DNA from 2 places in the Pseudarthrobacter linnaei genome. Region 2 is predicted to be linked to the other one. Evidence: riboswitches for the same ligand, from Rfam matches in the RefSeq annotation. Region 2 holds a riboswitch; the other holds the start of a gene.

The links. A riboswitch is a leader RNA that binds a small molecule or an ion and turns the genes downstream of it on or off. The one in region 2 is predicted to bind thiamine pyrophosphate.
Region 1: it holds a riboswitch for thiamine pyrophosphate, as region 2 does, so the genes downstream of both, thiM (hydroxyethylthiazole kinase) here and ACZYZ3_RS07330 (ECF transporter S component) in region 2, are expected to answer to the same signal.

Annotation. Positions count from the first base shown of each region.
Region 1 covers NZ_JBVAYX010000001.1:14,258-20,034, forward strand. The annotation lists gene ACZYZ3_RS00075 (bifunctional hydroxymethylpyrimidine kinase/phosphomethylpyrimidine kinase) at 405-1,910, opposite strand; gene thiE (thiamine phosphate synthase) at 1,907-2,560, opposite strand; gene thiM (hydroxyethylthiazole kinase) at 2,557-3,363, opposite strand; TPP riboswitch at 3,357-3,450, opposite strand; gene ACZYZ3_RS00090 (META domain-containing protein) at 4,472-4,726, opposite strand; gene ACZYZ3_RS00095 (peptidase M56 family protein) at 5,158-5,777, opposite strand, start outside.
Region 2 covers NZ_JBVAYX010000005.1:180,100-185,876, forward strand. The annotation lists gene ACZYZ3_RS07320 (energy-coupling factor transporter transmembrane component T family protein) at 1-576, opposite strand, end outside; gene ACZYZ3_RS07325 (ABC transporter ATP-binding protein) at 573-2,267, opposite strand; gene ACZYZ3_RS07330 (ECF transporter S component) at 2,284-2,958, opposite strand; TPP riboswitch at 3,024-3,167, opposite strand; gene ACZYZ3_RS07335 (heme-degrading domain-containing protein) at 3,370-3,915, shown strand; gene ACZYZ3_RS07340 (DUF4386 family protein) at 3,907-4,674, opposite strand; gene ACZYZ3_RS07345 (DUF4235 domain-containing protein) at 4,853-5,116, shown strand; gene mnhG (monovalent cation/H(+) antiporter subunit G) at 5,148-5,564, opposite strand; gene ACZYZ3_RS07355 (MrpF/PhaF family protein) at 5,554-5,777, opposite strand, start outside.

The DNA.
Region 1 (5,777 bases), on a different contig from region 2:
TCAAGCGAGAACAAGGTCTTGCGAGTCTCCGGCAACACCGGTCACGTGCTGATCACAGATGTCGCACGCCTGGTCCTGCAGATTCGCACTCCAGCAGACGCACCGAACTGGCGCCGGGTCGGCGAGAACGTCACGACTTTTCACACCCACCGCAAGCGTCATCTCCGGCATCGAACGAGACCTGCACCTGAGCGATTTCGTAGGCGAGGTCGAGGCCTTTCGCCGCGCAAGCCCAGCGCATGAAGTCACCTCAAGCAACGCCGCTGACAACGTCAGCACCATGCAGTTGTGCGAACTCATCCTCCGCAACTGAGCTCCTGTCTCGCCCGTCCATGGGCCGCAGCGTGCTTGACGAATGGTCGCTCCGGCAACCGCTGGGGGCGCGAAAGGATGGACCTGCACTCCTACCGGGGGCTGATCAGGGGCGCGGCGAAGAATTCTCGCTCGTGCCTGGCCGACGCGCGGAACGCCTGGGCCATGTGGTGGCGGGACGGTTCATCCGCGGTGGCGGCAACCGTGGTGACGATCTCTATTGCGCGGGCGGTGGAGGCAGCGAACTCCTCATCCGCGTAGGTATCCAGCCAGCTGCGGTACGGATGCGCGTCGTGCGAGAGCGGATGCAGCCGCGTGCCGACATCCTGATACATCCAGAAGCACGGCAACAGCGCCGCGACGAGTACGCCGTAGTCGCCGCTCGCGCCGGCGGCCGCCAGATGGTTCAGGTAGGCGGTCGTCGTCTCGCTGGGCTGCACGCCGGCCAGGGTTTCGTCGGCAATCCAGCTGGAGTGCAGGTCGAGTTCGGCGGCGATCGCGCCATGCGCGCTGGCCGCCCAGAACACCTGCTCGGTGGCGGTCGGGGCGAGTCGGCTCGCGACGGCCAGCATCCGGGCGTAATCGCGCAGGTACAGGGCATCCTGGGCGAGGTACCAGACGAAGGCCTCCCGGTGCAGCGAGCCATCCCCAAGTGCTCGAATGAACGGCAACTCGTCGGTGTCGGTGCGGATGTCACGGATGTCGTGCCACCACGACTCAGCCACCTGCGCCGGGCTGGGCCGGTTCTGCAGGCCGCCGCGCTGCCACAGCCCGGCGAAGTGCTGGATCGGACCGTGGCCGGACCCGACCTGCAGGTCGCCGGAGTGGGCAATGCTCTCGGTCAGCCAGAGCTTCGCCTCGGAGACAGCGTCTCCCCAGTGCGCGAGGCTCGGTCCGGCCGTGCCGGCCCGGGACGCCACCCTGGTCGCGACGGCGGAGGAGAAGGAACACCCGGTTCCGTGTGTGTTCAGGGTGTCGATCCGCAGCCCGGGAAACTCTCGCACGGTGTGGGCATCGACGAGGGCATCTGGGACGAGGTCACCGGCGAGGTGCCCGCCTTTGGCCAGCACGAGAACCCCGTACGTTTCGGCGATCTGCTGCGCCTGGCTCAGGGCCGCCGACCAGCTCGTCGCCACCGGAGAACCGGCCAGGATGGCCAGCTCCGGGATATTGGGCGTCACCAGGTGCACGACGCTCAGCAGGTCGCGGAGAGCCTGCTCGGCATCCTCGGTGAGCAACCGGTCGCCGCTAGTAGCGATCATCACAGGGTCGAGCACCACGAGCCTGGGCTTCACTTGGCCGAGCCACTCGCTCACGGTGCTGGTGACGTGCACATCGGCCAGCATCCCGATCTTGACGGCATCGATCTCGACGTCGTCACTCACGGCGTGCAGCTGCTCGAGCAGGAACGAGACCGGCGGCACGTGCACCGAGCGCACACCGTGGGTGTTCTGCGCGACCAGCGCGGTCACCACGGCCATGCCGTAGCCCCCGTTCGCCGCAATGCTTTTGAGGTCAGCCTGGATGCCCGCTCCGCCGGTCGGGTCGGTACCAGCAATGCTCAGCACGCGGGCAATGCGGAGGGATGCGCCGGTCATGCCGTCGCGCCCCAGGCTGCCCGCAATTCGCGGGCGGCCTGCTCGGGGTGCGGCGCCGCACAGATCGCCGACACCACCGCGACGCCCGCCGCCCCACACTCACGGAGGGCGGCCAGGTCGCGCAGGCCGACCCCGCCGATGGCCACGGCCGGCAGCGTGCTAACCCCGACCAGGCGAGCGAACTCGACCAGCCCCAGGGCGGGGGGCGCGTCACTCTTGGTGCGTGTGGCGTGCAGCGCGCCGATGCCGACGTAGTCGACCAGGGCCGGATCCTCGGCCGCGCGGCGCAGCTCGGCATCCGTCGATGCGCTGAGCCCGATCACCGCGTCACCCCCGATGAGGGCACGCACCACGCCGACGGGCAGGTCGGACTGCCCGACGTGCACCCCGGCCGGCCGGCGCCCTGCGGCACGGGCGGCCAGGAATACGTCGACCCTGTCGTTCACGATCAGCGCCACGGTGTCCGGCAGCACATCCGCGATGCGCAGAACGGTGTCGAGGAACTCCCGCCCGGCGGTCGCCTTCTCACGCACCTGCACGGCGCTCACTCCCTCGGAAACGGCGCGGCGCACCACGTCCACGATGCTGCGCCCGGCCGCGGCGGCCTGCGCCGAGTCGGTCACCAAGTACAACGACAGGTCGAGGTTCATCGGAGCACCGCTCGGCGGGCGATGTCCTGCGCGTTGACGGTGGCCAGGGCGTCCACAAAGGCGACAGCGAAGCTGCCCGGACCGGCGGCGGACTCTGCCGCAAGCTCGGCCGCGACGGTGTAGACCGTGGCCGCGGCCACCGTGGTGGCGAACCTGTCGTCGTCGACCGCGGCGAACGCGGCCATGACCGCGCCGAGGGCACAGCCCCCGCCGGTAACGCGAGTGAGCAGCGGATGCCCGTTGTCGATGCGTACCAGCCCACGGCCATCCGTGATGATGTCGACGGGTCCGGAGACGGCGATCACCCCACCGGTCATACCTATCAGTGCGTCTGCTGCGGCCAGTGCGGCATCCACCTCGTCGGACGAGTCGACCCCGCGCCCGCCGGATCCGGCACCCGCCAGCGCGATGATCTCCGATGCGTTCCCGCGCACCACCGTGGGTCGCAGGTCGTGCAGGGCGAAGGCCAGCGGCGTGCGCACGGGCAGGAAACCAACGGCAACGGGGTCGAGCACCCACGGTGTTCCGGCGGCGTTCGCGGCGGTGACGGCCTCGACCATCGCGTCGCGTTGTTCCGCGGTGGGGGTACCGAGATTAACGAGCAGTCCGGATGCGACCCGCGCGAACGCGCCCGCCTCCCCCGGAATGTCGACCATCGCTGGTGCCGCACCTAGCGACAGCAGCACGTTCGCGGTGAAGTTCACCACAACACTATTGGTGATGCACTGCACGAGCGGCGGGTGGGACCGCACCTCGTCGAGAGCTGAACAGGTGAATGAAATCAGGTCTTCTGGCGTGCGCATATGCGCGACATCCCTTCGCTAGTACTAACTAGATCAGGTTCAACGGGTGTTATCTCAGCTCCAGATGGAGCACCCCGTGTCACTTGGCTTATGGCCCAGCGTATCGCAGCGCCCTCGTTCTCATTCATGGTTGGACGCGGCCAACACATCTACGCAGCACCGCGCTACGGACGCGACCCCCGGCAGACAAACTGAAATCGAACTAAGGCTCCCACGGCGATAGGCGCGTTGTCTCGTGTCCCTAGAGATAAGAGGCGTCCTACCGAAGAGACCGGGACCCACTCAGAACCTCTCGGAATCTCGGTGCACGGTGAATCGCGTAACTGCGTTGCGAAACCTCATTGGGCAGGAGAAGGGACTCACACTTCAGAAGACCACGGCTAGTACATCAAGCGCCCGTAAGCCGGTCCGGAAGCGGAACCCTCTACGGGACCGACAGCTGCTCCTGAAGTGGGCGGGTGGCTCGGGTAGGCTCGGGACACCAAGCCTGAGGGGGCCGCATGGAACCAGAGCATTACAGCAGACCAGACAACGATCACACCACCAGCAATGAGCCCGCTGCCAAAACGTCGGAACAGAAAAGGCGAATCAGGTTCTCAGCCTGGCTCGGTATTGGCCTCGCCATATTCATCATGGTTCCAGCCGTATACAGGCTGGCCACAGAACCGCCTCGCTGGCCAGACACCATATTCGTGAGCGTTGGAGTGGGGCTGATCATTTTCCACTCCGTCCGGGTCATCCGCCTACCCAGGGGTAACTAGGCGGTCCCCGACAGGCTCTGGACGCCAAAGAACGGCAGTAGGGGTTCGAGCGTTTGCATCGTCCAGAGGGCGAATGAGTTTCTTGAGCTTGTCCCAGGCGAAGACGTAAGGCTCGTCTGGCACGAGGCGCAGAGGACGAGTTCTCGTTGCCGGCCGCGCAGAGGACGAGTTCTCGTTGCCGGCCGCGCGGAGGGCTCCGAGCCGAACCCTCCGCGGCACCGTCCCCTAGGGGATCCTTTTGCGGGACTTGGGGACGCGCGTCCCACGAGAGCGGCCATGCTTAGGGATCGGTTCGTCCTATCCAGTTGCGGTTCGCACAAGGAAGATCGAAGTGGGTGGGCGGGCTGCTACTCGCTTTTGAAGCTGAGTGTGTCTGTTCCGCTCTTCCAGCTGAGAGTGCCCTGGCTGAATGTCAGTTCGATGGGCCGCTTCAGGAACTCCATCACCCACAGATGCTGTTCGCCGACATCGCCCGCGCACCCCATCGCTCCGGTGGCGATGTTCCTGACAGTAAGCGTGTTCCCGGTGATTGTCGCCTGCCCGCCCAGGGGGCCGCATCCGGTAGTCACGGTCAACTGAAGCTCTCCATTCGCGGAGGTCAACCATGCCCTGACGCCGCCGGATGCCGCCCAGGGTAGATCGTTGCCGGCGGCCGTGCCGGAAACACTGGCGTATCGGGAGCACTGGGTCGTTGGTAGGAACGCCGTACATGTTTCTTGGGGTGGCGTGGTGCTGGTTGAGCCAAGGGTTGAGCTGGTGGACGTAGCCGAGGTAGTGGAGCTGGGCGTGGGTATGGCAGTTCCCGGTTCGCCCGTTTTCGTGTCTCCGCAAGATGTCAACAGCATGCCGAGAAGTAGGAGGGGAACCGTGTATTGCCACAACCGATTGCGCTTCATTGTGCTCCCCTGAAGGTGGACGTTGATGGGAGCCTATACACAGACGGCCGAGTTTTTCATGAATCCCGAAAGTGTCCCGTTCGAGGTTCCCCGTAGGGGGAACCCTTTACGGTCTGGTCCTGGCGGCGAACGCTTGTTTAGCGCGCTGGAACTACTGTGGCGTCCGGTGAAGGGATTGGTGACCTAGACGGGTAGGCGGGTGTTCCGCCTCCAGAACCCGCTGCCAGGAAGACACCAACTTGGGTTCCTCCGTCGCTGAGGAATACCGGGATCTCCCGGGGTGGGCGCGGAGTGTTGAAGTTTTTCGCTGCGTCTTCCGGGCTGGTAGGCATTGGGCCGCCGTAGAGGTCCTTTGCGTAGGCGTAGCCTGATGCTCCATTAGTCGCCATGACGGCGATCAGATCCGGAACTCCGTTTTCGGGACTTTCAACCCCGTAGGTTTCACCTTTGTCGTTGACGCCTAGTTCGGTCCTTTCCTGCTTCACGTAGCTGGCGGAGAGTTGCCAGCGGTTACCCGGTTCCGTCCCGATCGTAACGGTCTCCTGTCCGGGTTCGAGGGGAATGGTGTACCGGCAGGAATTTAGACGCGTCTGCATATCGATGTCGGTGTAGCTGCAGCTGGCACCGCCTGGGAACTCGAACGAACCGGGGGTCAGGGCGGTCAGCGTCAATTCGATGTCAGTGGCGCCTGCCGGTGGTTTCCCGAGTTCCACGGTGGCTGTTCCGGTGTAGCTCTCTGTCACGGGCGAAGCCAACG
Region 2 (5,777 bases):
CAGGGCGGCGCGGAGCCGCTGCCGCGGATTCCCGTGGGAGCCTACGCCGCGGGCGCGGCGTGCCATCCCGATGGTCTGCCATTCTTCGGCCATGAGCCCAACGAGCCGCATCGCGGCCAGGGTCCCGAGGACGAAACGGTGCGGCAGCTTCGCCTTCTGCGCGAGGGCGTCCGCCAGGTCCGTGGGGTCCGTGCAGCTCATCAGCAGCACCGCCGGCAGCGCGATGGCCAGACCGCGGATCATGAACCCCACCCCGAGTTCGAGGGACCCTTCGCTGATGGACCAGATCCTGGCGTCGAGCAGGATGCTCCCGCTGTCGGGGGCCAGGATCGTGGTGCTCCAGCCGCCCAGTGCGGCGGCCAGGATCAGCGGCCAGCCCCGCTGCCAGAGCAGGCCGAGGGTCAGGCCGGCCAGCGGCAGGAGCGCCAGCTCGAACGCAAGGGCAACCGAAGCGGACACCCAGTCGATCGACAGCGCCAGCACCATCGTGATGAGCATTACGGCTGCGAACTTCGCCAGCGGGTTCGCGCGGGTCAGCAGGGCATGGTTCCCGCGCAACGTCAGTTCCTGCCTCATGGCGCGGCGACCTTCCGCGTTTGCCGGGGGCCCGGTTCTGGGTCTCCCGGTTTCCGGGGGCCCGGTTTCCGGGGGCCCGGGGCCCGGTGTTCCGGGGCCCGGAGGCTCAGCCCGGTGCCGCCCAGGACCGCGCTGAATTCGGCATCGTGCGTCACGGACACGACGGCGGTGCCATCGTCGAGCAGTTCGGAGAGGAAGGAGGCCAGCTCGGCCCAGGTGTTGGCGTCCTGGCCGAAGGTGGGCTCGTCCAGAACGAGTACCTGGGGATGGGCGGCAAGGACGGTGGCCACCGACAGGCGCCGCTTTTCACCACCGGAGAGTGTGTAGGGATTGGCGTCCACCAGCTCCGTGAGCCGCAGCCGCTCCAGCAGTTCGTCCACACGCTCCCCGCCGCGGCCCAGGTGCCGGGGCCCGACCATCAGCTCGTCGAGCACCCGGCCTGTGACGAACTGGTGCTCGGGTTCCTGGAACACGGTGCCGATCCGGGCGATCAGCTGCTGGGCCTTCCACCGGTACGGGTCGATCCCGGCGCCGGCGCTGAGTTCCACGGTGGCGGAGACCCTGCCGGACACCGGCGCGAGCAACCCGGCGAGCGTGAGGGCGAAGGTGGACTTCCCTGAGCCGTTGGGCCCGGTGATGGTCAGGGCCTCCCCGGCCCGGACCTGGGCCGTGATGCCGGACTGCACGGGTTGCGGCGGGACGGACCGGAAGCCGCCGCGGAGACCGGCGCGCCGCGGGCGTTCGCGCGAAACGGCCAGGTCCTCCGCGGCCAGCAGCAACCGGCCCGCGGTGCTGGCACCGGGGGCCGTCCCCGCGGATGCCCCGGAGGCGCCGGTGTCCCGTGTGCCGCCGCGCGCACGGGTCGGGGGCACGTAGCCCGGCACCCAGACTCCCGCCGCGGTGAGCATGTCCCGTGCCTGCGCCAGGATCTGGTCCGGCGGCCCGTCGATCAGCACAGCGGAGTCCGTGGCCGAGCCGGGCTGCAGCACCACGATCCGGTCCACAAGGTCCTTCCAGACCGAGACCCGGTGCTCCACCACCACCAGGGTGGCTCCGGTTTTATCCAGGCACCGGCCGACGGCGTCGCGGACTTCCAGGACGCCGGCGGGATCGAGGTTGGCGGTGGGTTCATCGAGCAGGATCAGCCCGGGGCGCATCGCCAGGATGCCGGCGAGCGCCAGGCGCTGTTTCTGCCCGCCGGAGAGCGACGACGTCGGGTGGTCCAGCGGCAGCCGGCCCAGCCCGACGTCGTCGAGCGCTTCCGCCACCCGGGACCAGATGTCATCCGGTGGCACGGAGAGGTTCTCCGCGCCGAAGGCGACGTCGTCGCCGAGGCGCGAGAGCACCACCTGGGTCTCCGGGTCCTGCTGCATCAGCCCGGCCCGGCCGCGCCGGGACCGCGGCGGGGCGCCGTCGATCAGCAGGCTGCCGGACTCGTCCGCGTCCTCGGCGTCCGCCGCGGCGCCGGATGCTGGGTCGGCACCGCCGGTGGAGCTGTCGCCAAGTACCCCGGCCAGGGCGTGGAGCAGCGTGGACTTGCCGGCACCCGAGGGTCCCAGCAGCAGCACGCGCTCCCCGGGCCGGATGTCCAGGTCCAGGCTGCTGACCGCCGGCCGGGACCGGCCGGCGTGCCGCCAGCCCCAGCCGCGGGCGGCGACCGTGGCCGGGCGGACCGTATCGGAGGATCTCATGGTCAGAGTGCGGACGTCAGGAGAAGACCGGCTCCGTGGCGGCCCTGCGGGAGGCAAAGGAACTCAGCACACCGGTCCTGGCCAGGCCGCGGGTCGCGAGCCAGGACAGTGCGCCGGCGATCAGAGCGCCGGAGATGGCGGTGAAAATGATGTACGCGAGCTTGTCGCCGCCGGAGTAGGCGATGTTCCAGCCCCAGGGCATGAACGAATCATTCAGGCCGCAGAACAGGCCCGCCCCGGCACCGGCCAACAGGGACACCGGCAGGTTGAACTTCTTGTACATGAAGGCGGCGAAGACCAATTCGGCGCCCAGGCCCTGCAACAGGCCGGAGAAGAGCACTGTGGTGCCGTACTGCGAACCCATGATCAGCTCGCCGGTGGCGGCCACGCCTTCGCAGAACAGCGCGGCGCCCGGCTTGCGGATGATGAGCATGCCCAGTACCGCGGGGATCATCCAGCCGCCGGCGTAGAGTCCGGTAAGCGGCGGGTAGAACGCGTTGACCGGGGCGGAAACAAGGTTGGCGCCCTGGGACCAGGCCCAGAAAATCACGCCGCCGGCCACCGCGACCAACGCGGCCACCACAATGTCCACCACACGCCAGTTGTGGCTCCGTCTGGCGGGAGTGGTGGCAGTTGCGTGCCCGGCGGGTTCGTGCCCGGCAGATTCATGCTTGGCTGATGTGTCAGTCATATTTTCCTCCTGAGGAACAGGAGGGGAGAGTGACCCGGGGAAGCAGCCTCCGCCACCGCCCCGCGCACTCTGAGAACTCGACTCCCTTGCGCCGGTACTAACCGGATCAGGTTCGAGGGTCTGCGGCTGTCCGCACTCTCAGCGCCCACCTGTGGTGTCCCCGGATTTCTCCGGTGATGCCCGACGGCGGCGCTCCCCTGTCGTATCTAAATTTCGCCCTTGTGGGCGTGGCCCAGTTTACACCTGTGGCGCGCCGTTTTTCGGAGCCGGCCGTCACAATCCGCCGGTGCTCGCACCGGTGACCCGGAACGGCCGGCTTGGTAGAGTCGGCAAGGCACGGGAAAACCGGACGCCGCAGCCTACCTGCCAGCGGGCCGGCCACCCACGGCGGACCAACGGAAGCTGAATTCTTTGACCACCTCACCAGTATCTTCCCCCGACTACGATCCGGACTCCCCGGAACCGCAGCCGCACGGGTCCCTGGGGACACTCATCGGCCGCATCCTGGCCGAAATGGACGAGCTGCAGTTCCGGTCGTTCAGCAAGGACGATGCCCTGGACCTTGGGCTCCTCCTGGTGGAACTGGGCCGGCAACGCTCCCACCCGATCGCCATCGACATCACCAAAGGTGAGCAGGTGCTTTTCCACGCGGCGCTGGAGGGTGCCACCCCGGACAACGAACGATGGATCAGGGCCAAACAGCGAACGGCCGTGCGGTACGAAGTCCCGTCACTGCTGGTCGGGCTCCGGGCCCGGGCGGCCGGCGGACGAATCGAGGATCACGCCTGGTTCGACCAGCAGGAGTTCGCCGCGCACGGCGGCGCTTTCCCCATCTACCTGCGCGGAACCGGGATGGTCGCCACGGTCACGGTCTCGGGGCTGCCGCAGAAGGCCGACCATGAGCTGGTGGTTGAGGCCCTGTCGGAAATCCTCGGCCACTCCGGGGCGTCAGCCTAGCCTGTCGCGGTTGCCGCTGCTCCGGGGCGTCCGCGCCGCCAGCCGGATCAGCGCAAGTCCCACGGCCACGAACCAGATCCACAGCAGCACCCCATAGCCCCAGTAGAATTCCGGGACGGCGTGCCGCAGCGCCTCCGAGACGACGCCCAGGCCGCCCGTGGCTATCCCGAGCCACGCGAGGGTCCTCGGCAGCACCCCCTGCAGCATGACGCAGGAGATCAGCAGGATACCGAACGCGGACAGGACCCCGACGATGGCGGGGGTGTTGTTCTCTGCGACGATGGCCTCGGCGGCGGTCGCGTAGCGGAGCCGGGCTGCGTCATCGCCGGCCGCGGTGTACCGGTCGCTGAGGTATATGAGCACCAACGAGCCCCTGCTGGTGACCGGGACGGCGAGGAGCAATGCCCATGCCAGGCCGCCGGCCACGGTAGCCAGCAGGGCCAGGCTCTTGTCGAGCGGGGCGAGCGCCACGAAGAGGGCGACGAACACCAGCACCGGCAGGATGTTCGGCACGATCCACAGCAGCTGTTCGGCGAGGTAGATCCCCTTGTTCCGCGCGATGAACTCGAGCGTCTCGGCGCCTCCGTGGACCGGCGGCGGGGCGGCGAAGTCCAGAACCAGGGCCAGAATCAGCAGCGCCACGAAGAGAACCGAGGAGATGCCGGTCCAGAAATAGAGCCGCCGCCAGGTCTGGCCGTCAGCCGATGTGGCGGGCTGCGGCGGGGGATGGCTCCATGGCCGGGTTTTCGGCTGGTCCATGCTCGAAGGTAGGACCGGGCGGGGCCCGCCGGACAGGGCCGTTGGTCCCGGGCCGCCCAGCAGGCAGGGGCTGTGTCCCGGCCCGCGGCGGCGGTCCCGCGTCCCTTGGCTGAACCCCCTGGCCGGGAACGCTAGGCTAGGGGAAGCCCTGTTCCCTCCCCCACAAGGAGTCCGAAGAATGAACATCTTCATCAAACTGCTCGGCACCGGCATCAGCCTGCTCGCCGGCTACGTCGGCACCAAGCTCGTTGACACCGTCTGGGAGAAATCCACGGGCAACAAGCCGCCCAAGGACCACGACCACGATGTGCCCACCACGCTGCGCTCGGCCCTGACTTTCGCGCTGATCTCAGCCTCGGTCAGCGCCACCATCCAGGTCCTCGCCAACCGCGGCACCCAGCGTGCGATCACCCGCTTCGCCAAGTCCCGGGACCTGGTTTAACAAGACCTGGTTTAGTGCGCATCGCTCGACCTTACGGCCCGGCGGCGGTAGCGTCGCCGCCGTCGTCGTCGAAACCACGTTTTCCGGCCGCCTGCTGCACCACGGCCTCCAGGTCGTCCGAGCTGAGCAGCTCCGGGTGCAGGTGCTTCGTCCGGTAACCGGCCCGGCCGACCATGTGCGCGGACACCGGCACGGTGAGCAGCTGGAAGATCCACGCCACCACCAGCACCGGCCAGACCCACCAGGTGCGCATTTGCAGGCCCAGCGCGAAGAGCAGCAGGAACAGCCCCAGCACCTGCGGCTTGGTGGCTGCATGCATCCGGGTCATGAGGTCCGGGAACCGGAGCAGGCCCACCGCCGCGGCGAGGGACATCAGGGCGCCGACCACCATTAAGACCGCCGAGACGGCGTCGATCACGGTATCGCCGGAAAATGTCTCAGGATGCACGGATCTTCTCCCGACGGTCGGCAACGAAGCGGGCCACCGTGACGGAGCCGACGAACCCGATCAGGGACACCGCCACTAACAGCATGAGGTTGTTGAGGTGCCGGTTCGCGGCCATGTCGACGCACAAGGCGGCGCCCACGATGGCGAGCAGCACGTCCGCGGCCAGCACCCGGTCCAGCAGCGAGGGGCCCCGGGCGATGCGGATAATCGCGC